Regions from separate parts of the Allobacillus sp. SKP2-8 genome, predicted to be linked through region 2. Evidence: predicted binding sites of a transcription regulator. Region 2 holds the regulator's gene; each other region holds the start of a gene.
What was found. Region 2 encodes LexA, which represses DNA repair genes until DNA is damaged. Its sites were predicted from a motif close to CGAACATATGTTCG; they were not measured.

Region 1 (8,040 bases), on a different contig from region 2:
ACTTGTCTTACCAACCAGAAATCCAAATTGATTATATTATTACTGATGTGGAAAAAGATAAACAGAATGATCCAGAAAACGAAACGGAAAATGATTTGCAAAAAATTGTTTTTCAATATCGTTATAAGTAGGTGAGAGAATGTTTGTAGATCAAGTGCAAGTTTTCGTCAAAGCAGGCGATGGTGGTAATGGAATCGTTGCTTTCCGACGAGAAAAATATGAACCAATGGGTGGTCCTGCTGGTGGTGACGGCGGCCGCGGCGGTGATGTCATTTTTGAAGTAGATGAAGGTTTGAATACGTTAATGGACTTTCGCTATCAAAAACATTTTAAAGCAACCCGCGGGGAAAATGGAATGAACAAAAGTATGCACGGTAAAAACGCTGCTCCACTCGTTGTTCCTGTGCCACCAGGAACGACCGTAAAAAATGCAGATACCGGCAAAGTCATTGCGGATTTAATCGAACATAAACAGCGAGCAGTCATTGCAAAAGCTGGACGTGGCGGACGTGGAAATATTCACTTTAGTAATGCGAGGAACCGTGCCCCCGAAATTGCTGAAAATGGCGAGCCAGGTGAAGAGTTGTATGTCCAACTCGAACTTAAAGTCTTAGCGGATGTTGGGTTAGTAGGCTTCCCAAGTGTCGGGAAATCGACACTACTATCTGTCGTCAGTGCTGCAAAACCTAAGATTGCCGATTATCATTTTACGACGCTTAACCCTAATTTAGGTATGGTCCGGACGGAAGATGATCGAAGCTTTGTGATAGCGGATTTACCAGGATTGATTGAAGGTGCTCATGAAGGTGTAGGACTAGGACATCAATTTTTACGTCATATTGAGCGCACACGCTTAATTGTTCATGTGGTCGATATGTCCGCAACTGAAGGAAGAGATCCTTATGAAGATTATCAAACGATTAATCAAGAGCTTGAGCAATATGATGAACGCTTGATGGAACGTACTCAATTAATTGTTGCAAACAAAATGGACATGCCTGGTGCTGAAGAACAGCTTGAACAATTTAAAGAGCATTTTGATGCATCACAGAAAATTTTTCCGATCTCAGCTTTGACGAAGTCAGGTTTAAGCAATCTGCTTTATTCAATTGCCGATACATTGGAAAAAATACCGAAAAATGCATTTGAAACGCAAGAAGAAGACCTTCAAGATGAACGCGTTATCTATCGACATGAAAAAGATGATGAAAGCTTCCGAATTACACGGGATCCTGACGGTGCTTATGTATTAACAGGTTCTCAAATTGAACGATTATTTAAAATGACTGATTTTAATCGGGATGAATCTGTTCGCCGATTTGCCAGACAAATGCGTCATTTAGGAATCGATGAAGCGCTCCGTAAAAGAGGAGCAGAGGACGGAGATATCGTTCGCTTATTAGATTTCGAATTTGAATTTGTTGAATAAGAATTGAAAACACTGCATGTTCCTCTTTGAAGGATGTGCAGTGTTTTTTAATGGCTGATCCAGACATATGAATTATAGGCTGCTGACTCAATTTTTTCGTCTTCTTGCATAAACTAAGTGTAGATTGAAATGAAAGGAGTCATTGAATTTGAGAATTCATATTGTTCGAAGAGGTGAAACAATCAAGTCCATTGCCGAGAAATATGGTCTTTCCTTTCAAGAAGTTGCTCGTATGAATAAACAAATCGCCGACCCATTTGAACTCATGCAAGGGATGAAATTGCGCGTACCCATTGAGCGCGAAAAACAAGTAGAAAAACAAGTGAGATCTAGTTCGGTAAACCAGAGTGATGACGTAGATCATACGAAGACTTCCATTACGCAAAAAGAGTTATCCAATGACCGATTGACTCGTATGGAACCACCTGAAAGAACGGCAGACTATCTTCCTGAAATTCAAGAGGATGAACGTGTGTGGCAGATCCCTTCCCCGTTAGTGAAAAACCAAAATTACCTATATTCCTATCCAGACGGATATGCACCTATGACACAACCACTGTACACAGACATGACTTTTGTTCAGGGATGGGGTTCACTTGAACAACAGCAGCAGCCATTTATTTACTACAATCCGTGTATGGGTTATGTCTATTCTTACTAACCAATTATTACAAATAAATTCAATCAAATAAATGTGTGGTTTTCCATCAATTTTCACCACGTTAAATGTATGGTTAGCACCTCCTTTCTCAAACTAATGAAAGGAGGTGATTTTATGATTAAAAAAACGATATTCCTTACACTTATAGCGATTATTATGACCGGATGCACTTGGGTCAACCCAGAAAAGGATAAACAAAGAACAGATGGTGGGCAAACGGCAGAGATGCAAAAGGACCAAAAGGTGACAGATGAGGAGTTAATCCGTTATAATTTATATTCGAACCCAACCGAATATTTTGAGCAAAAAAATTTAGAGCGATCCATGAATAATTCAAGTGAGAACACTAACGATGAAGAAGGGCCTGGAAACAAAACCGAACGGCATATTTATTATGAGTTGATGCAATTGGAAGAAGTACGGCAAGTTGGACTGGCTATCAGAGAAGACAAAATCTTTGTTGCGATTAATTTAGAAAGTCGCTCGGATCCGAAAGAAACCGTCCAACGCGTTAAGGAAATTGTTGAAGACATCACCGATCGCTCTGATATAATTGTGGATGTAAATCCTGATTTTGATTCACGGATAGAATAACCGATTTAACAACCAATTCAACATCATTCTTTTAAAATGAATACAAAAAGATTCAAAAAGGGAGGAGAAACCGAATGAAATACGCCATTGTTACAGGTGCTTCTAGGGGATTGGGAAAAGAAAGTGCTATGTTAGCGCTAAAAGAGGGATATCAGCTCATTACCCTTGCGAGAAAGGCTGAGTTACCTACATTACATGAAGAAGCTTCAGCACACCAACTAACGCATACGCATTTGCCAACGGATTTGAGTGATCCTGAATCCACAATTTCTGTTGGGAAAAAAATTAGCCAAATTCTTGAAACAGAGTCACCAGAAGAGGTCTTGCTGATCAATAATGCTGGTATGGTTTCGCCGATTGGTCCCGTCGGTAGTATAGATAGTGACGACATTTCGAAGCATGTCGCTTTGAATACAACAGCACCGATGATTCTTCTCAATGAGTTGAAGAAGAGTTCAATCGATGTACCGCTTACCGTTGTGAATATCACTTCGGGAGCTGCAGAACGAAGTACTTATGGATGGAGTGCTTACGGATCGACAAAGGCGGCGATCAACTTATTTACACAAACGGCGGCTATGGAAGCTAAGGAAATCGGACGAGATGAAGTACATGTTGCCTTTAGTCCGGGGATTATGGATACTGACATGCAATCTGAGATTCGTAAATCAACTAGTGAAAGCTTTAAAGACGTTGAAAAGTTCAAGCAATTCAAACAAGAAGGACAGCTACGGAGTCCAGGTGAAGTTGCTGAATTGTTGTTCCAATTAATTCATAAACGAGAGACCATCGAGAGTGGTCGTGTATACCGAGTATATGATTTAGTCGATTAATCAAGAAGGGAAGAGGAGTTTATGGCAGGACATTCAAAATGGCATAATATTAGACACAAAAAGAATGCCAAAGATGCAAAACGGGGAAAAATATTCATGAAATTGGCGAAGGAAATCTATGTCGCTGCAAAACAAGGCGGAACAGATATTGAAACAAATGCCGCTCTCCGTTTGGCAATTGATAAGGCACGTTCCAATAACATGCCAAAAGATAATATCGATCGCGCAGTACAGAAAGCAGCCGGAAACGTGGAAGGCGAAAATTATGAAGAGACGACATATGAGGGTTATGGCCCAGGTGGCGTTGCAGTCATGGTTGATGTGTTGACAGATAATAGAAACCGAACAGCTTCAGAAGTCAGACATGCCTTTTCAAAAAATGACGGCAACTTAGGGGAAAATGGCTGCGTCTCTTTTATGTTTCAACGAAAAGGGTACATCGTCATTGCGAAGGAAAATGTTTCTATGGATGAAGATGAGTTCATGCTTGAAGCCATCGAAGCTGGTTGTGAAGAGATTGAATCTAATGAAGAAGTGTTTGAGCTTTACACAACAGTGGAAGATTTCGAGTCTTGTAAGAAGATGCTGGAAGAGAATTATCCGTTGGAAGCAGCTGAATTGACGATGATTCCTGATACTGATGCGGAAGTGGCAGAGGATCATCAAGAGAAGATGAACAAACTGATTGATATGCTCGAAGATCTTGATGATGTTCAAGATGTTCATCACAATATGAAATAAAACAGTAACACCAGTTATGGTTCTGGGTAATCATGACTGGTTTTTCTATCGTTCAAATAAGACCACAAGGATTGGTTTCCATGTTAAACTAATGAGAGAACATTTGTTCAAGAATAGGAGAGAAGTTCATGTTTGCTTATGTTCGTGGAAAATTAGAGGAGATTGAAGACGATATATTGGTCGTTGAAACGGCAGGAATCGGCTATGAAATATATTGTGCCAATCCTTATCAGTTTCAAGAATCCTTAGGACAAGAAGTGAAAGTTTATACATATCAGTATGTTCGTGAAGACCTACACATGTTATATGGATTTAAAAGAGAAGAAGAGAAATCATTATTTAAAAAATTAATACAAGTATCCGGAATCGGACCTAAAAGCGCTAGTGCAATTATCGGCCAGGTACCTGTCAGAGATTTTGCCCAAGCAATTGAGCAAGAGGATGAAAAATTCTTGACCAAGTTTCCGGGTGTCGGAAAGAAGACAGCACGTCAAATGATCTTGGACTTAAAAGGGAAAGTGACAGAGTGGCTGACTTTCCAAGGCGAAGATTCCAAGACAACAGAAACAATTCATATGATCCACGCAACCAGTCCTTATGTTGATGAAGCGATTGAAGCATTAAGAGCTCTCGGTTATTCCAATCGGGAAATTAAATCGATTGAAGGCAAGCTAAAAGCTGAAAATCTTGAATCAACGGATGACGTAGTGAAAAAAGGGTTGCAACTATTAATACGGTAAGTGGGTGGAATGATGGATGATCGAATGATCTCTGGAGATCTTCAAGGAGAAGATCTTCAGGTGGAACAAAGTTTAAGACCTCAAATATTGAGGCAATATATAGGACAAGAGAAAACAAAGCGAAACTTGAGCATATTTATTGAAGCGGCAAAAATGCGCGAAGAACCATTGGATCACGTCTTGTTATATGGTCCTCCAGGTCTAGGGAAAACGACACTGGCATCGATTATTGCCAATGAAATGGGTGTACAGTTTCGAACGACATCCGGGCCAGCAATCGAAAGAGCTGGAGATCTCGCAGCGATTTTATCTTCCCTTGAAACAGGAGACGTCTTGTTTATTGATGAGATTCATCGCTTGCCTAGAGCGGTTGAGGAAATACTCTATCCAGCGATGGAAGATTTCTTTTTGGATATTGTAATCGGTCAAGGGGATAGCGCTCGATCCGTACGATTAGATTTGCCGCCATTTACACTTGTAGGTGCGACAACTCGTGCTGGGTTGCTTTCTGCTCCTCTTCGTGATCGATTTGGTGTATTAAGTCGACTGGAGTTTTATGAAGAGAAAGATCTAAGTCATATCATTAAACGTACAGCTGACATATTTGAAATGGAAATTGAAGAGGATGCAGCAAAGGAAATCGCCTCCCGTTCACGCGGTACACCTCGTATTGCCAATCGGTTGCTCAAACGCGTGCGAGACATTGCCCAAGTAAGTGAAATGGACACCATTACAGTGGATATCACAAAAGAAGCATTGAACATGTTACAGGTGGATGCGGCTGGATTAGATCATATCGACCATAAATATTTATTAGGGGTTATCGATAAGTTTCAAGGCGGACCAGTTGGATTGGAAACATTGGCAGCAACCATTGGCGAAGAATCTCAAACCATTGAAGACGTGTATGAACCTTTTTTATTGCAAAAGGGATATATTCAACGCACACCACGTGGAAGGATTGCCACGTATGAAGCGTATCGTCATTTCAATAGGGAGGTTAACGGGTGAATGGATGGACTAGGAAAAATTCTAATCCTTATTGGAATTGTGTTGGTGATCGTTGGGATCATTTGGACATTGATTGGAAAGCTTCCTGGTGACTTCGTTTTCAAGAAAGGGAATACAACGGTATATTTTCCGGTCATGACCTCTATTATCATTAGTATTATTTTATCGCTTGTATTTTATATTTTAGGGAAATTTAAGTAATCGGTAATCAATAGAAAGTAGGAACAGCATGGATATTAATGAGTTTGACTTTGACTTACCAGAACAATTAATTGCACAAACACCGCTTAAGGATCGGTCAGCATCACGATTGCTCACAATCGATCGAGCGAAAGATCAATTTTACCATCAGCAATTTACGGATATCATTGATTATTTGAATCCTGGTGATTGCCTTGTGTTAAACAATACAAAAGTGCTCCCAGCACGTTTGATGGGTTATAAGGCAGACACATATGGTAAGGTTGAATTATTGTTACTTCACCAAGTTAATGGAGATGATTGGGAAGTACTCGTAAAGCCTGCCAAGAAAGTAAAAGTGGGTACATGGATTCACTTTGGTGATGGCTTATTGAAAGCCGAATGCCTTGATGAAAAAGAACATGGCGGCCGAGTCGTTCGCTTTCATTATGAAGGCATCTTTATGGAAATTCTTGACCAGCTAGGTGAAATGCCATTACCGCCGTATATTAAAGAACAATTAGAAGACCAAGACCGTTATCAAACGGTTTATGCAAAAGAAGTCGGATCAGCAGCGGCACCAACTGCAGGGCTTCATTTTACTGAGGGTTTATTGGAACAAATTAAGCAAAAAGGAGTTCACATCGCTTATGTTACGTTGCATGTCGGTTTAGGTACCTTCCGACCTGTCCAGACGGATGATATTGAAAATCATGAAATGCACGCAGAATTCTACCGATTGGACGAACAAACTGCATCATCCCTTAATGAGATCAAAGCGAAAGGGAATCGAATCATTGCTGTCGGAACTACTTCCATCAGAACATTAGAAACAATTGCCCGCGATACAAATGGCACCTTTGAAGCCAGAAGCGGATGGACGGATATATTTATATATCCTCCGTACACATTCCAAGCGATTGACGCAATGATTACGAATTTTCACTTACCAAAGTCGACACTAATCATGTTAGTCAGCGCTTTCGCTGGTAAAGAACGAACATTGAGAGCGTATAAAGAAGCGGTAGAAAAATCTTATCGATTCTTTAGCTTCGGCGATGCAATGTTCATTTATTAACGAATTTGAAATTAAATATCAAGGAGAGAGTTCATGGCTATCACCTATGAGTTAAAAAAAGTTTGTAAGCAAACAGGCGCGCGTTTAGGAACCGTGCATACACCCCACGGTTCTTTTGATACGCCTGTTTTTATGCCCGTTGGTACATTGGCAACGGTTAAAACGATGAGTCCAGAAGAGTTGAATGAAATCGGGGCGAACATCATATTATCAAATACGTATCATTTATGGCTTCGACCAGGAGAAGATATTGTCAAAGAAGCGGGTGGCCTTCATCAGTTCATGAATTGGGACAAGCCAATTCTAACAGACTCTGGTGGATTCCAAGTGTTCAGTCTTTCGGACATGCGTGAAATTAAAGAAGAAGGTGTCCACTTCAGGAACCATATCAGTGGCGCAAAACTGTTTCTGTCTCCAGAAAAAGCGATGCATATTCAAAACGATCTCGGATCAGATATTATGATGGCTTTTGATGAATGCCCACCATATCCGGCAAGCTTTGAATATATGAAAAAATCGGTGGAAAGAACATCCCGTTGGGCGGAAAGATGTTTAGCAGCCCATCAGCGACCAACAGAACAAGGGCTTTTTGGTATCGTCCAAGGTGGCGAATATGAAGAGCTTCGTAAACAAAGTGCCCGTGATTTAGTGTCACTTGATTTTCCAGGGTATGCGATCGGTGGATTGTCTGTTGGTGAACCAAAAGATGTTATGAATCGAGCGTTGGAATTCACGACGCCTTTATTGCCGGATGAGAAACCAAGATACTTGAT
Region 2 (8,726 bases):
GTCCCACTCTCTCCCATTGCTTCTATGGCATTTTTGATTAAATTAATTAGCACCTGTTTGATCTGTGATCGGTCACAATTCAACATATATTCTTCTCGGTCAAATTTCTTGCTTAATCGGATGTCATGCATACGAGCTTGGGAATTCATCAACAGACATACTTCTCCTGCCAGCTCCATCAAATTCTCTTCCTTGAATTCATTGGGTGAGGGTTTGGCAATAAATAGTAATTCTTTTGAGATTGCTTCGATTTTTTCAATTTCTTCTTTCATGATTTTTAAGTAAGTATCTCCATTATCCATGCCTGCTTCCATGAGTTGTAAAAATCCTTTTAATGAAGTGAGTGGATTGCGAATCTCATGAGCGACACTTGCCGCTAGTTGGCCAGCGCTTGACAGTTTCTCCGATTGGATCAATAAATTTTTAGTTTCCAGAATACGCGTAATATCTTTAGATAAAAAAATATAAAACGTTTCTCCTGTTTGGTCGTATACCATTTTTCCCATAGATATTTCATGACGTTTCAGCTCATTGTTTACATTAATGACTCGAAAAACATCTTTTTTAATGGAATTAACTTTCAGTTGATTGATCTCTTGTTGGAATTTTTCAGAATCAATTGAATCAATGAATGTAAAGGCAGATTTGCCAATTACCTTTTCTCGTGAGAATCCAACTTTCTCTATTGAATATGATACATATTGAATAATTAATTGTTCATCACAGATAAAAAAATAATCACTCATCTGCCCATCAATCCATTGAAAAACTTTCTCTACAAATTCTTCATTACAGCCATTTTCATGCATTCATTCTCCACCAACCCTCTTTGTTAAAACATTAATACAAATTATGAGGAGAGATAACAGATTATTACACCTGTTTATAATAATAGCCAAAAAGAAGTAAATTGTCTAAAATTTTTAAATTATCAAGTGACATTTTCATGAATTTGTAACGGTTATTCGATTGAGAATCGTCACTCTTCGTCGTATAATGAGAATAGATTTGTATTGATTTATTGAAGAGAGTGAAGGATATTGGATACATTCATAGCATTACTGATTATTGGTTGGACAACGTTGATGGTCGTTCTGATGGGAATCGGTGGCTTTTTCATGTTTCGGAAGTTCTTGAAAAAGATGCCTAAAGCAGATGGAAAATCAATTATTGACTGGGAAGAATATTATATCGATGAATCACTGCATATGTGGGATGACGATTCGAAAAAACTTCTCAATGAATTAGTTGAACCTGTACCTCAGTTATTTAGGGATGTCGCTAAACAAAAAATCGCAGCGAAGATTGCCGAGCTAGCGCTAGCAAGACGTAAAGAAAAGATCACGTTAGATGTCATGATTGAAGGATATATTAAAGCAACGCCTAAAAGAGACCATAAATTTTTGGTCAAAACGCTCAATGAAAAAAATATCGATTTTAACCGGTATGAACACTTGTTAGAATTATAAAAGGTAAAGAGCTGCATGAATACTTGCAACTCTTTACCTTTTATTTTGGAATCATTTGTTTTTGAAAGCTTAAGAATTTGATAAGCATGACCATCCGCCATGTAAATAACATACCGAATGCAAGCAAGTAAAACATTCCAGCTAACTCACCAAGTTCAATGTATTGGCCCATATATTGTTTCGCGACAAGTCGACCAACCAATAATATTCCTAAAATAATCGGAAACATTTTAGAAGGCTTTAAATAAATGTCTCCGTCTTTATGTTCGAAATTCGATGTAAAAATAAGAAATAGCGAAAATATAATCCCAACACCTAATGCTTCAGCTACTTGAATCCATTCAATCCTGAAATATGGAAAAACAAACATCAACGCTCCTGTACTCATAAACAATGGAGGCAATATGATGCGCTTCACTGATGTCGGTCTATTCGCTGCTTTCATACGAACAAAGACCATTCCGATCGCCATAAAAAAAGCAACAATGGATGCAGCAATGACAAAAAACGTTTTCATGACTTTACATCCCTGCCTGTTCTTGTGAATCTTCCTTTTGATCAGTTGCGATTGTCAATATAATTGTCATTGTGACACCGACAACAGTTAAGTACACCCCTAAGTCAAAAATCATTGCGGTCGCTAGCTCTGTTTCACCCATAATTGGCAAATTAAAATACCCGAACGTTTGGGTTAAGAATGGTTCACCGAAAACAAAAGCTCCGATGCCTGATAACGTAGCAACCAACAAACCGATTGTCAGCATTGCACGAAAATTAATTGGCAATACTTTTGACATATTATCAAATCCATAAGTGATATACATGAGAATAAATGCTGCCGCGGTCATTAATCCGCCAATAAATCCCCCGCCTGGTGAATTATGACCAGCAAAAAACAAATACACAGAGAACCCTAATAGAATGAAGGCGATTAACTGTGTCATTGTGCGTAAAATTAGGTCATTGTAATTTTTCATCAGTAAAATGCTCCCTCAGCTGATTTGTTCTATGTCTTATTCTAATATACTTGTGTAATAGGAATCAAATACATACTTAAAGGCCAGTGAAACCGAATAGGTTTGCCAAATAAGCCGTCAAAATGCGTAACCAATCAAGAAACAATGCAACCCCGAGGAAAATCAAAATATATCCCCCGATTCTCATAATCTTTTGTGAATTTCGTTTTAACCAGCCCATTCGATCGATAAAGAATGACAAGATAAAAAATGGAATCGCAAATCCTAAAGAATAAGCTGACATCAAAATGACGCCAGAATCCGGGTTGGTATAGGCCAACGAGATGACTGCTGCTAAAATCGGTCCCGTACATGGTGTCCAACTCATGGAGAAAGCTGCACCAATTAAAACAGAACCAAAGTATCCTGATGGCCGATTTTTAAAGGTGACTTTTCGTTCCTTCATTAGAAAATCAAAGTTAAATACACCCAACATGACAAACCCAAAGAAGATGATTAATAGTGCACCCACTTGGCGAATTAAATCACGGTATTGAATGAGAAAATCTCCAATTACGTATCCTGAAAATCCAAGCATAATGAAAATGGAAGAAAAACCGATTAAGAAAAAGAGTGTATGTAGCATACTTCGTTTTCTTAACATACCCTTCTCATTTTTCAATTCTTCTAAACTCATTCCAGTAATATAGGAAAGAAATACCGGATAAAGCGGCAATACACATGGTGAAATAAACGAAAGAAATCCCGCTCCAAATGCGAGGAATATATTTACGTCCGCCAATTCGCTCACGCTCCAATCAAATTAAAACTTTAACCCACTTTCAGATTAACAGATCGACCGCCAAATATAGAATAAAAGGATTGACAGTTTCATGACGATCTATTAGAAAGACAAAAAAGGGTAAGCATTCGATCCGCCTGCTCACCCTTCATCGTTATTTTTTCTTCTTTTTGTCTTGATTTTCCATTTGTTGTGTCATACCACGCATCATTTGATTGATCTTTTTCTGTGATGGTTTCTGACCCATTTGCATCATCATTGTACGTAACATTTGCTCATTAATTGGTGGGTTTTTCTTCAAGTAATTCATCATTGTCTTTCTGGCGATAAAGAAACCTAAGATCAGCCCGATTACCAATGTTGCAAGAGCAATTAATACAACCCAAATCGTGCTCATGCTTCTACTTCCTCCTTCTTGTTGACTCGTACACATTATATTAAAACGAATCACTAAAAACAATAGCAATATTCATATGAATAATAACAAATTTTATGAATAGTTCACATAATCAAGTGAGGTTCCGTAAAAGAACCTCACTTTGAGATTATTATTTACCCATAAGCTCTTTTGCTTCTTTAACAACATTTTCTACCGTGAATCCGTATTTTTCAATGACGACATCTCCTGGTGCTGATGCGCCGAATTGATCGATTCCAAGCACAGTTCCGTCTAAGCCGACATAGCGTTCCCAACCGAATGGTGAGGCCATTTCGACGGCCAGTCGTTTAGTGACTGCTTTAGGTAATACTTCACTTTTGTATTCAGTAGATTGTTTTTCAAATCGATCCCAGGATGGCATGCTGACCACTTGTACATCAATACCATCTTCTTTTAATTTTTTACTTGCCTCATAAACCAATTGGACTTCTGATCCTGAAGCCATCAGGAGTAAATCTGGAATCTCTTTCTCAGCTTCTTTTAGAATGTAGGCACCTTTTTGTACACCTTCACTTGCACGTTTATTAGTCTCCGGAAGTACAGGAAGTCCTTGACGTGTCAATACGAGTGCTGTTGGGTGTCCTTCTGCTTGAATAGCCTGCTCCCATGCAGCTTTTGTCTCATTCGCATCTGCTGGACGAATTAACGACAAGTTTGGCATTGCACGTAAAGAAGATAGCTGTTCGATTGGTTCGTGTGTCGGTCCATCCTCACCAACAGCGATTGAATCATGTGTAAACACATAGGTTACCGGTACACCCATTAGTGCAGATAAACGAATGGCTGGGCGCATGTAATCACTGAATACGAAGAATGTTCCTCCGTATACTCTTAAGCCGCCATGAAGCGCCATTCCATTCATGGCACAAGCCATCGCAAACTCTCTGACACCAAACCACACATTCCGACCGCTGTATGTTGGATATTTAAAATCATCTTCTTCTTTTACAGCTGTCTTATTTGAACCAGCTAGATCGGCACTTCCACCGATGAAGTTTGTGATTTTTGATGAAATTGCATTGATGATTTCACCAGAGACGGCTCTCGTTGCAACAGGCTTTGTGTTTTCGTCATAGCTAGGTAGGTCAACATTCCAGCCTTCCGCTAAATTTCCTGCCAATGCGTTTTCAAATTCTTTTGCCAACTCTGGATAAGCTTCTTTATACTTCTCCATCATTTCATTCCATTGGTTTTCAGCTTGCTGGCCACGCTCAGCTACTGTTTTTTCAAAGTGCTCTTTCACTTCTTCTGGAATATAAAAATCTTCTTCGAATGTCCACTTATAATATTCTTTTGTCATTTTCGCTTCATCAGAGCCTAATGGTGCTCCGTGAGCATCTGATTTACCGGATTTCGACGGTGAGCCATATCCAATGACCGTTTTAACTTCAATCATTGTCGGTTGCTCTTTATTTGCTTTCGCATCCTTCAACGCTTGCTCAATCGCTTCCGTATCATTTCCGTCTTCCACGCGAATGACTTGCCATCCGTAAGCTTTATAGCGATCTTCTACACTTTCTGAGAACGCACGATCCAAGTCACCGTCCAATGAAATATCGTTTGAATCATACATCACAATTAACTTTCCTAGCTTTAAGTGACCTGCAAGGGAAGCTGACTCTTGAGAAACACCTTCCATTAGGTCACCATCACCGCAAATCGCATACGTGTAATGATCAACGACTTCAAAATCATCACGATTATACTGGGAAGCCATATATCTTTCAGCCATCGCCATACCAGTAGCCATTGCAATTCCTTGGCCCAGTGGTCCAGTTGTTGCTTCCACACCGTCTGTATGACCGAATTCCGGATGTCCCGGTGTATTCGAACCCCACTGACGGAAGTTTTTAATGTCATCTAGAGAAACTTGATAACCTGATAAATGTAACAATGAATATAACAACATTGAACCATGACCAGCAGAAAGAACAAATCGATCACGATCAAACCAATTTGAATTCTTTGGATTCTGATTCATTACCTTTGTCCATAACGTATAGGCCATTGGAGCAGCCCCCATTGGCATACCTGGGTGACCAGAATTTGCTTTTTCAACTGCATCAATCGACAACGTTCGAATCGTATTTATTGCTAAGGACTCAATATTCTCGCTCATCTTATAGAAGACTCCCTTCACTTCTTTATTCCATTCTCAATGCTATAATTAATTTGTTCATTTGACAAGTTATTTCAAAGGTCACACAAACTCTTTCGAAATTCCGACAAATTTGTCATTTAAAAAAGGTGCAAACCAAATCTGATTTGCACGTTTAATGTTCCTTACGTCTTTTCTCTTCTTTTAATTTCTCCGGTGTCACATCGGTACCTTCCGGATCGACTACTTTAATGGATTTTAAATGATTTTTGAATGCTCCGCGAAATTCCTGTAAATATTCTTCTCTCAATTCGCGCTGTTCTTCTTTTTCGCTTTTAGACAATCCTTCCGATTTACTTTTCTTCGATAGTTCACTGATGCGGTTCAATTTATCTTTAGAAAGCATGAAATAAACTCCTTTTTTCAACTATTTATCCGTATTTTAAATGGTTTTGTGATTTTAAACAAGAATTCTGTATAAACAACGAACGAACGTTTGCTATCCAGGCTCTTTATTGGTATACTACAAATAGTAAATAAAGACGTAGGGGTGAAAGAAAGTATGAAGAAACTATCCAAACGTCAGAAGGACATATTCGACTTTTTAGTAAGCGAAGTAAAATCAAAAGGATATCCACCTTCTGTTCGTGAAATTGGAAAAGCTGTCGGGCTTGCATCCAGCTCAACCGTCCATGGTCACCTATCCAGGCTAGAAGACAAAGGCTTTATTCGTCGCGACCCGACAAAGCCACGCGCCATTGAAATCATCTATGTAGACGAAAATGCTGTACATGAACGGGAAGCAATCTATGCACCCTTAGTCGGAAAAGTAACAGCCGGTGAGCCAATAACGGCCGTCGAAAACATTGAAGAATATATTCCTCTTCCAGCTGGGATTGCCGCTTCCGAAGAGAACATATTCGTCCTTACCGTTCAAGGTGATAGTATGATAGAGGCCGGGATTTTTAATGAAGATCTTGTGATTGTTCGGAAACAAGCAACCGCTGATAACGGAGATATTGTAGTCGCGATGACTGAAGAAAATGAAGCAACTGTTAAACGGTTTTTCAAAGATAAAAACAACTACCGTTTGGAGCCAGAAAACCCAACGATGGAACCGATCATCTTGGATCAGGTTACCGTTTTGGGTAAAGTGATCGGACTGTATAGAAATATTCATTAATACGCCAAACACTTGAATCGACAACCGGTTCAGGTGTTTTTTATGACATTCAACTAAATAAAACACATGAATTTAACCACAAATTCACGTATTTTGATCTATTTTCATTTCTGATTGAAAACCGTTACTTTGTTCGTTTTTTCGGACTACATAAGTTATTGCTCTAGCATACAGCCACATGGATTCACCATCACGAACGGTTTGAAACGCCAAAGGTTCAACAAAACGATTAATTTTTTCCCATCCCTTATAGTGAAAATCCAACTCTGACAGCAACTCCTCAGTTGGCTTGTCAATCTCCATCGTCTTTTCTTCTTGTTGATCAGATGCTTCTGCATTAATGATGATGCAGTTGATGCCTCCTGGCTTCGTCCCTCTTTCCATGCGCGTTAGTACTTCTCTAAATGCAGTTTCTGAGCTTGTATGTTCCAAACTGGATACAGCGATAATAAAATCAAATTGATTTTCTTTCATTCGATAGTCTCCTATATCGGATTGTACAGCTTCAACTACTTGCTGAACGTCATATTCCTTCGCATAATGATTCAGCTTCTCAACAGCTTCTTCGAGTAAGTCGACACAAATTATTTTGCCACCTCGGTTATCGATGTCCTTTGCGATTGGAATGCTATGCCGGCCGACTCCAGATCCTAAATCTAGTATTCGTAAATTTGGTTTTTGACGAATAAGCTGAAAGGCATCCATGACAGCAGGAATCGGTTCTTCCAACCAAGTTCCTTCTTCGAAGAGTTCGTGTTTTTCATAAAATTGTTGATGGTATTCTTTTTCTTCTTGGCGAATTTGCTTCGTTTCTTTGTCCATGGGTACCTCCGAGTGTTTTTTATTTATCTATACCCCACTCGGCTCTTGCCATAACAAAAAAGAAGCAGCTAGATTCACTTCTCTAGCCACTTCTATGCAAAGTGTCCTCCAATTTTTTTGCTTCGATCCAGAGCAATTCCACCCGTTGTATAGCTGCTCGCTCGAAGAATGGCTGTTGAACCGTATTTTTCACGGATATGGTCCATGACTTCTCCGACACTTCTTTTTTTTGCTTGATTTTCAAATAAATCGAGCTGCGTACCCACCTCATCATTCAGATTGGTTAATGTGACAAATGCCCGACGAATTTTACTTTCTCCATCATAAAATTTATGGAATAAATGCAGACACATCTCATAAATATCTAAGGTTTCATTACTTGCGACGTCCCGTGAAACCGAGCGACTGAATCCGCCTCCTGTTTCAGTTGAATAGCCGATCCCTAGATGTACGGTACGTCCTTCTTTCGCATCTCTTCTCGCCCGTCTGCATGCTTCTTCACATAAATCGAGCAAGCAAGCATAAATTTCACTTTTTTCATAATCTCTTAAAAGCGTCATTCCATGACCGTAACCTTTTTGTTCATCTTTGGTGAAGTTTCCGGTAACCGGACTTAAATCAACACCCCACGCATGCCAATAAAGCTGTTCGCCCATAATTCCAAAACGTTTTTTCAATGAAGTCAGTGGCGTATGAGCCAATTGGCCAAGTGTAACGATTCCCATTCGGTTCAAGTTGCGCATCATCCGCGAACCGATGCCCCAAATCTTTTCGATAGGAATCGGCCAAAGCAATCGGGAGACGTCTTCGTATCGACATTCGGCAATTCCGTCCGATGCCTTTTTGGCATGAATGTCCATGACGACCTTTGCCAAGAATTTATTGTCACCGATCCCGACAACACACTCCATACCAAATTGGTCACGGATATTTTGTTGCAGGAGCTCCGCGATTTCA
Region 3 (8,040 bases), on a different contig from region 2:
TGGATGGTGAATCGGTTGAGGACTACACGGTTTATGAAGCGACTTCGCTCATTCGTGGTGAAAAAGGAACAGATGTCGTCCTCACAATCGATCGTCCAGGCAACGAAGAAACGATTGAAATTACGATCACGAGAGATACCATCCCGCTTACGACCGTTTATTCTGATGTGATGGAACAGGATGGCAAGAAAGTCGGGGTTCTGGAAATCCGTTCATTCGGTGAAGGAACGGCAAAAGAGTTTAACGACCAATTATTAAAATTAGAAGATGAAGAAAATATTGAAGGACTTGTCATTGATGTCCGCGGAAATCCAGGAGGTCTTTTCGATTCAGTCGAAAGTATTTTAGCCAACTTCCTCGGTCCGGATGATCCGTTCGTCATGACAGAAAGACGTGGCGAGAAAGGTGAAGCCTATTATACGAATGGTCAAGGCAGAAAAGATTATCCGATTGCTGTATTGATCAATGAAGGCAGTGCATCTGCGTCTGAAATTTTAGCGGCAGCCTTTAAAGAAGTCGTCGAGTCAGACATCATTGGTGAAACGACGTTCGGAAAAGGTACTGTACAGCAAGCGATGGAGTTAGGCGATGGCATGTTGAAAATTACGGTCATGAACTGGCTCAGTCCGCATGGAAATCAGATCAATGAAGTCGGTGTCGAACCTACCATCGAAGTGAAACAGCCAGATTATTTCTACACGACGCTCATTCAAACGGAAGAACCGTTGAAGTACAATATGAATAACGCTGAAGTGGAGAAAGCTCAAATTATGCTAAAAGGTTTAGGTTACGAAATGGACCGGACAGATGGATATTTCGACAAGCAAACAACAGATGCAGTTGAAACCTTCCAGCAAGAGCATGATTTGAAAGTAACTGGTGAAATCAATGAAAAGACTGAAGAAAAACTAGAAACTTTAATCTTGGAAGCAGTTGAAAAAACAGAAAACGACCTTCAGTTAAAACGTGCTTTAGAAGAAATTACAGGTAGTTAAATAATAAACGAAAAAGATGGCTTTGGTAGTGACCCCTTAAAGTTAGAGTTTTATTATGCAGCTGTTTGGCTGGTTTGAGTTCGGTATTGTACTGGACTTAAACCAGCCAACTTTATTTTTATTCGTTCGTTATTGTAGTAAAAAACCAAAGAAGCCATAAGACTTCTAACCGTAAGTACTGAGGGTCTAGCCTAATCAATAACTGGCGATTACGCCGAGAATCCCCCACTTTCAACCACAAGGTTGTAAAGTGATGGGAAGTTTAATGTGTTTCGCCTAAGCTAAAAATCGCCACACCGAGATTTTAAAAAATACCTTTAAGTTAGAATTAATTAAATACTTTTGAATAATAATGAATAATAGATGTAAATTTTGTTAAAAGGGGGGGAGAATAAAAAATGAAAAAAAACATCATCATTTTAATCGGAATTTTTTTGTTGTGGGATTAGGTTCAACCTTTTTATTTAATCAAACAATAATAAGTAGCACTAATGAAGAGGTGAAAGATTCAGAACTAATCCCTTCAAGTGATGAGACCAATAAAGAAATTAGCCGAATTTTACAGAAGATTAAAGCAGAATTACAACCCAACTATAATATTGCAGTGATAAAAACCAAATATCCGTCAAATACAATAGTAGTAGAAGTGAAAGGTTCTCAAAAGTATTTAACATCGGTTGAAAAAGATATAGAGAATTCAGTGAAAAAGTTAATTGAAGGTACAATTCTTAACGAACATTTAATTTCTGTTACTAAGTATGTTTCTTCTTTCAAAGAGAGGGAGAGATTGAACGAAATTCATAGTGAATTATTAGCCAAAACGGAAACTTTATTAAAAGAACTTCAGGTTTTTGATGAAGTAATCGATATAAAATCACAATATCAAAAGTCTATTACAATAGAAACAAAAATTAAGGGAACCGATCAATATGTTCAATCAAAAATGAAAGAAATTGAAAAAGAGGTTAAGGAACTGTTAAATACTCAGAAGTTTAATTCTATCTCTAAGATTCAAGGTTACGATGTATCTGTGAAAAATGTGGATAATTAAGATAAATAAAAAAACGACTATGTCATTTCCGTAGTCGATTTAATCACATTAGTCATCGATCATTAATCATAAAATTTAATATTAACGGTATCGTCTATACTCATTCCAATATAGAATTTCACTGTGCTACCAGCTGGAATACTACTAAATTCAACAGTACCGTTGCCATCAGAATATGCCACTGGTTTTGAAGAATGATAATTACCGTTAACATACATTGTTGCACTGAAACTATTAAAATTTGTTCCATAACTTGTAACATCTAATGTAAAATTACCGCCATCTGTTGCAACATAACTATCAGTGAAAGTTTCATGTACATATACAAAAGTTAAAGTTTCTTCGCCTTTATAATCCCACTCTATATAATTCAGTTGAAATCCTTCAAAAAGTTTTATATTGGAATGATTTTTGTATTTAGCTAGGATCCATAATTACATGTTGTAATATACTGATACCTAAAATTCAGTAAGCATTTTTTTCAAGACTAACCGCACCAAGAATCTATCGAAACATGAATCATAGTTTGGTCGATATGACATAGGGTTAGAGGCATATTTCTTACAACTGAAAGCATATTTCCCAGAGAGTGAATACCTACTACCCCTGAACACGTATTTTCCAAACAGTTCGCATAGCTGACATCAACAATAAGGAAATTTCACCATAAGAGGTTCATAACTCAAGTTTTTGGGAACATATACAGTTGGGAGCTACATAACCTACTAATCTAGAATTTTATTAGCAAAGTTTGCAGGATTCTGCACTAGCTTTGACGAAATGTATATAGTATTAACGAGTTTTTCGATAGCCCTGTTTAGTAATTTCAAATACAATGTATTAAAATTTACAATAGATCTTTAAATAGACGAAGTTGCTTCTTAGAGAGAGTGAGGGATTGAACGTGTTGATGGAATGGCTGGTTGAGATCGGACTAGGAATTTTACGTGTGACATGGCAACCTCTTTTATATGCAGCCATAATCTTTGCGTTTTGGACAGGGTATAAACGAATTGAAAAGGAACGTAAGCAGTTCGGTCACCGGATTTTTGAAATCACAGCAGAATGGAAGAGAACTTGGTTAACAGGGTTGTTATTTGGCGTGCTTCTTTCTGTCGGGATTTTATTGGCCGGCGGATTGATTAGTTATGAATGGATGCTGTTCGTATCTGCGTTTACACTTCTATTTATGTTGTTTAATCAAACTCGTTTACTGTCGCCGATCTATACAATCGGGATTTCTGCATTGACTATCTGGCTATTAAACTTCTTTGATATAACGATTATTAATCAAGTCATTTCGGATGCGATTTACGCCGTCGATTTTGTCTTTGTAAGCTATATCATGCTCGTTCTATTTTTGGCGGAAATTATATTGGTCACAACGACGAAACGCTCACGGACATTTCCTGGGTTAGAAAAAAGTGACCGTGGTAAGTTCGTCGGCTTTCATTCGGCGAAACGACTCATGCTCATTCCATTTTTTGTTCCGATTCAAGGAACAGCATTACAACTGGACCAGTGGCTGCCGTGGTGGCCAATGTTTGAAATGGGTTCCACAACGTTTAGTCTCATGTTATTCCCAGCTATTATTGGTTTCCAGCAGCGTTTCCATAGCACGTTGAGTGATCACGGAGCCAAGCAGCTAGCCAAAAAACTTATGCTGTTGTTCGTCGTATTGGTTGGCTTGGCAGTCGGTTTATATTTTTATCCAGAATGGGTTTATGTATTTCTAGCAGTTGCGATTGTTGGACGCCTATTGATTCAATGGGCTACTTATATGAGCGAGTCAGGAAAACGCTCGATTTATAGTCCACAACCAGACGGAATCCAAATTGTCGGCATCACACCACACTCACCTGCAGATGAAATGGGCTTAGTCATCGGTGAAAAAATTGTCCGAGTCCACGATCACCCAGTGAGTAATGAGCATGAGTTTTATGAAATTATGAGTGTCAATCAAACCTATTGTAAGCTGTCTGTGAAAAATTTAGATGGGGAAGTTCGATTCGTACAACGTCCCATCTATCAAAATGAACGTCACGAACTGGGCTTGGTGTTTGTCAAAGAAAAGCCAAAGTTTAGCCTGCAACCGAATCAAACAGAAGAATTTGATTTAGATGAAGTTGTAACCGCGACGGAAAAGAATCAGCAAAAATATCATCAGTCGGATTCATCAGAAAGTTACACAACGAATAGAAACATGGAAGAAGAACAATTTTCAACCGAGTGGAACGAACAGGATAAACTTGAATCGTCTGACTTAGAGAAGCAACAAAAAATCGAACAGTCGCATGATTCGTTCTTAGACTTTTTGGAAAGCGATTCAAGCGAACAAGATCAACTCGAACCACCGAAACAAGCGTCGCCAGAAAAACTGGACGCTCCGAATCAAAGAGCAAACCGATTAACTGGACCAAGACATACGGAGCAAGAAAAAATTGAAGAACCGAAAAACAGTGAGCATAACATCAATGAAAAAGCTCTTTATGAAGATGAACTGATGTCGCTGATTGAAGAGTTACGCAGCAATGAAGACGACCAAAAGAATGACTGAATTATCGGGAAAACTGAGACAAAAGAAAAATATTGATGCAAAAGATGACTATTTATATAACAAGTAAAGATAGGAAGCGGAATCAAAATACGTTGACGCCTGCGGGAACAGCACGTGACTCGAGACCCCACAGGCCACGGTTTTCGGCCGAGGAGGCTCGAGCCGTGCCCGCGGTATAGAAGACACTGCGATTTATCGCAGATGTCGCCTTATGCCCTTTGGGTGCAAGCGAAGTATTTTGATGGAGCGCCAACTAAGAAGAAAACCCGAACAATTTTTTACGCCTAAATTGTTCGGTTTTTATTTTTTAAAGAACTTTTATCACAACCTTGTCGTTCTTTTTATGGAAAATCTTAGACATCACATTCTTTGCAAAAGTCAGTAGAAGAAAATATTCTTAAGGTATACATGGCCGAGTCACTACAATAGAACTTTTGTTCGTGAGATGTTAAAATAGACTAGTGAAATTATTTTCTGGAGATGATGTGTTTGAGTCAAAAATTTGAGTTGTTTTCGCAATTCCAGCCAGAGGGAGATCAGCCTCGAGCGATCGAACAATTGGTCAATGGAATCGAAAAGAAACAAAAACATCAAACCTTATTAGGAGCGACAGGAACAGGGAAAACGTTTACTGTCTCGAATGTTGTGAAGGAAATCAATCGTCCAACCCTTGTCATTGCCCACAACAAGACATTGGCTGGACAATTATATAGTGAGTTTAAAGAATTTTTTCCGAATAATGCTGTTGAGTATTTCGTGAGTTATTACGATTACTATCAACCGGAAGCTTATGTGCCGAGCTCTGATACATTTATTGAAAAAGACGCGAGCATCAATGATGAAATTGATAAGCTGCGTCACTCGGCAACATCCTCGTTGTTTGAGCGCCAGGACGTGCTGATTGTCGCGAGTGTATCCTGTATTTACGGGTTAGGGAATCCAACGGAATACCGCGATTTAGTACTCTCGCTTCGTGTCGGCATGGAAAAAGAGCGTAATGAAGTGCTACGTGACCTTGTCGATATTCAATATGCAAGAAATGATATCGATTTTCAACGTGGTACGTTCCGGGTCCGTGGAGATTCCTTGGAGATTATTCCGGCCTCACGTGAAGAGCATTGTATCCGGATTGAGTTTTTTGGTGATGAAATCGACCGGATTCGTGAAGTGGATGCATTGACTGGCGAGATTATCGGTGATCGTGACCACGTAGCGATCTTCCCGGCATCCCACTTCGTCACAAGAGATGAAAAAATGCAGATTGCCATTAAAAATATTGAAAAAGAATTGGAAGAACAGTTGGCGAAATTTGAGGAGCAAGGAAAGCTTCTTGAAGCTCAACGACTTGAGCAACGGACGAATTATGATTTGGAAATGATGCGTGAAATGGGTTTCTGTTCAGGAATCGAAAACTACTCGCGTCATTTAACGTTACGCGATGAAGGTGCAACACCATACACATTATTGGATTACTTTCCGGATGATTCATTGATGGTGATCGATGAGTCGCACGTTACGTTGCCACAAATTCGTGGAATGTATAATGGAGACCGTGCCAGAAAAATGACGCTCGTTGAACATGGCTTCCGTCTTCCTTCAGCTTTGGACAACCGACCGTTGAAATTTGAAGAATGGGAGAAGCATGTGGACCAAGCAATTTATGTTTCAGCCACACCGGGTCCTTATGAGCTTGAGCATACGCCGAAGATGGTTGAGCAAATTATCCGTCCGACCGGGTTGTTGGATCCTGAAATTACCGTGAAACCAAGTAAGGGACAGATTGATGACCTGATTGGTGAAATCAATAAACGGATTGAACGAAATGAACGTGTGTTGGTTACGACGTTAACGATCAAAATGTCCGAGGACCTAACGGATTATTTGCAAGAAATGGGCATCAAAGTTGCTTATCTGCACAGTGAAATAAAGACGTTGGAGCGAATTCAAATCATTCGCGACCTACGAATCGGAAAATACGACGTTCTTGTCGGCATTAACTTATTGCGTGAAGGACTCGATATTCCGGAAGTGTCGCTCGTTTCTATTTTGGATGCCGATAAAGAAGGTTTCCTCCGTTCGCAGCGTTCATTGATCCAGACGGCTGGCCGTGCTGCTCGTAACGAAAACGGGCAAGTGCATATGTATGCCGATAAAATGACAGATTCGATGCAGACCGCGATTGAAGAGACGAACCGTCGTCGTGAAAAACAAATGGCTTATAATGAGAAGCACGGCATTACACCGACAACGATCAAGAAAGAAATCCGCGATGTCATTCGTGCGACATATGATTCCGAGGACGATCAGCAAGCTGAACTGATCTCCGAGTATTCGAATTTATCGAAAGAAGACAAACAGAAGCTCATCGATCAAATGGAAGAAGAAATGCGACAAGCAGCAAAAGAGTTGGATTTCGAAAAAGCGATGGAACTACGCGATGCGTTATTGGAACTGAAAGTGGAAGGATGAGCGTAAATGACAAAAGAAATTACCGTCCAAGGTGCACGTGCACATAACTTAAAAGATGTAAACGTGAAAATCCCAAAAAATAAATTAGTCGTTATGACAGGGTTATCCGGTTCAGGAAAATCTTCTTTAGCGTTCGATACGATTTATGCAGAGGGACAGCGCCGTTATGTAGAGTCCCTCTCTGCTTATGCACGGCAGTTTCTCGGTCAAATGGATAAACCAGATGTCGATGCGATTGAAGGGCTTTCTCCAGCGATCTCCATCGATCAGAAAACGACGAGCCGTAACCCACGTTCGACGGTTGGAACCGTGACAGAGATTTATGATTATCTTCGCCTGCTGTATGCGCGGGTCGGGAAACCAATTTGTCCGCGACATGGCGTGGAAATCAGTGCTCAATCCATCGAACAGATGGTCAATCAAGTCATGGAACTTGAGGAACGGACGAAAATCCAACTGCTTGCTCCCGTTATTTCGGACCGAAAAGGTGAGCATAAAAAAATATTGGCTGACTTGAAAAAAGAAGGGTACATTCGTCTACGTGTAGACGGAGAAATGCGGGAAATTTCCGAGGAAATTGAACTGGAGAAAAATAAAAAGCACTCGATTGAAGTCGTCATCGACCGGATTGTCGTCAAAGAAGGTATCGAAAGTCGACTGGCGGACTCGATGGAAACAGCATTGAAGCTCGGAGAAGGCCAAGTGATCGTTGACTTGATCGACGGAGATGAAATGAAGTTTAATGAAAACCTGGCCTGTCCGATCTGTGGGTTTACCGTCGGGAAACTAGAACCTAGATTGTTTTCCTTCAACAGTCCGTTTGGTGCTTGCAAAACATGTGATGGTCTTGGCTCTAACTTGGAAGTGGATTTAGATTTAGTAGTACCAGACTGGAATCTTTCCTTACAAAAAGGAGCAATCGCTGCATGGCAACCGATTTCTTCACAGTATTATCCACAGCTTTTAAA

Region 1: ruvA (Holliday junction branch migration protein RuvA) is a predicted target of LexA. The motif match lies at 4,355-4,368, and genes of this name have one in related genera.
Region 3: uvrB (excinuclease ABC subunit UvrB) is a predicted target of LexA. The motif match lies at 5,031-5,044, and genes of this name have one in related genera.

What each region holds. Positions count from the first base shown of each region.
Region 1 covers NZ_VMHF01000002.1:104,360-112,399, reverse strand. Annotated here, with positions in the region: gene FPQ10_RS03835 (Spo0B domain-containing protein) at 1-131, shown strand, start outside; gene obgE (GTPase ObgE) at 140-1,429, shown strand; gene FPQ10_RS03825 (LysM peptidoglycan-binding domain-containing protein) at 1,578-2,090, shown strand; gene FPQ10_RS03820 (YhcN/YlaJ family sporulation lipoprotein) at 2,205-2,684, shown strand; gene FPQ10_RS03815 (SDR family NAD(P)-dependent oxidoreductase) at 2,759-3,517, shown strand; gene FPQ10_RS03810 (YebC/PmpR family DNA-binding transcriptional regulator) at 3,539-4,258, shown strand; gene ruvA (Holliday junction branch migration protein RuvA) at 4,387-4,998, shown strand; gene ruvB (Holliday junction branch migration DNA helicase RuvB) at 5,011-6,009, shown strand; gene FPQ10_RS03795 (DUF2905 domain-containing protein) at 6,010-6,210, shown strand; gene queA (tRNA preQ1(34) S-adenosylmethionine ribosyltransferase-isomerase QueA) at 6,239-7,267, shown strand; gene tgt (tRNA guanosine(34) transglycosylase Tgt) at 7,301-8,040, shown strand, end outside.
Region 2 covers NZ_VMHF01000001.1:271,363-280,088, forward strand. Annotated here, with positions in the region: gene FPQ10_RS01410 (ATP-binding protein) at 1-809, opposite strand, end outside; gene FPQ10_RS01415 (DUF2621 family protein) at 1,038-1,469, shown strand; gene FPQ10_RS01420 (CcdC family protein) at 1,510-1,986, opposite strand; gene FPQ10_RS01425 (Na(+)/H(+) antiporter subunit B) at 1,991-2,446, opposite strand; gene FPQ10_RS01430 (cytochrome c biogenesis CcdA family protein) at 2,523-3,227, opposite strand; gene FPQ10_RS01435 (YneF family protein) at 3,382-3,624, opposite strand; gene tkt (transketolase) at 3,776-5,785, opposite strand; gene FPQ10_RS01445 (DUF896 domain-containing protein) at 5,940-6,170, opposite strand; gene lexA (transcriptional repressor LexA) at 6,327-6,947, shown strand; gene FPQ10_RS01455 (class I SAM-dependent methyltransferase) at 7,032-7,769, opposite strand; gene FPQ10_RS01460 (DNA polymerase IV) at 7,862-8,726, opposite strand, start outside.
Region 3 covers NZ_VMHF01000016.1:14,350-22,389, reverse strand. Annotated here, with positions in the region: gene FPQ10_RS10785 (S41 family peptidase) at 1-995, shown strand, start outside; partial or broken gene FPQ10_RS10780 (IS3 family transposase) at 1,049-1,141, opposite strand; gene FPQ10_RS10775 (hypothetical protein) at 1,435-2,046, shown strand; gene FPQ10_RS10770 (hypothetical protein) at 2,951-4,603, shown strand; gene uvrB (excinuclease ABC subunit UvrB) at 5,093-7,072, shown strand; gene uvrA (excinuclease ABC subunit UvrA) at 7,079-8,040, shown strand, end outside.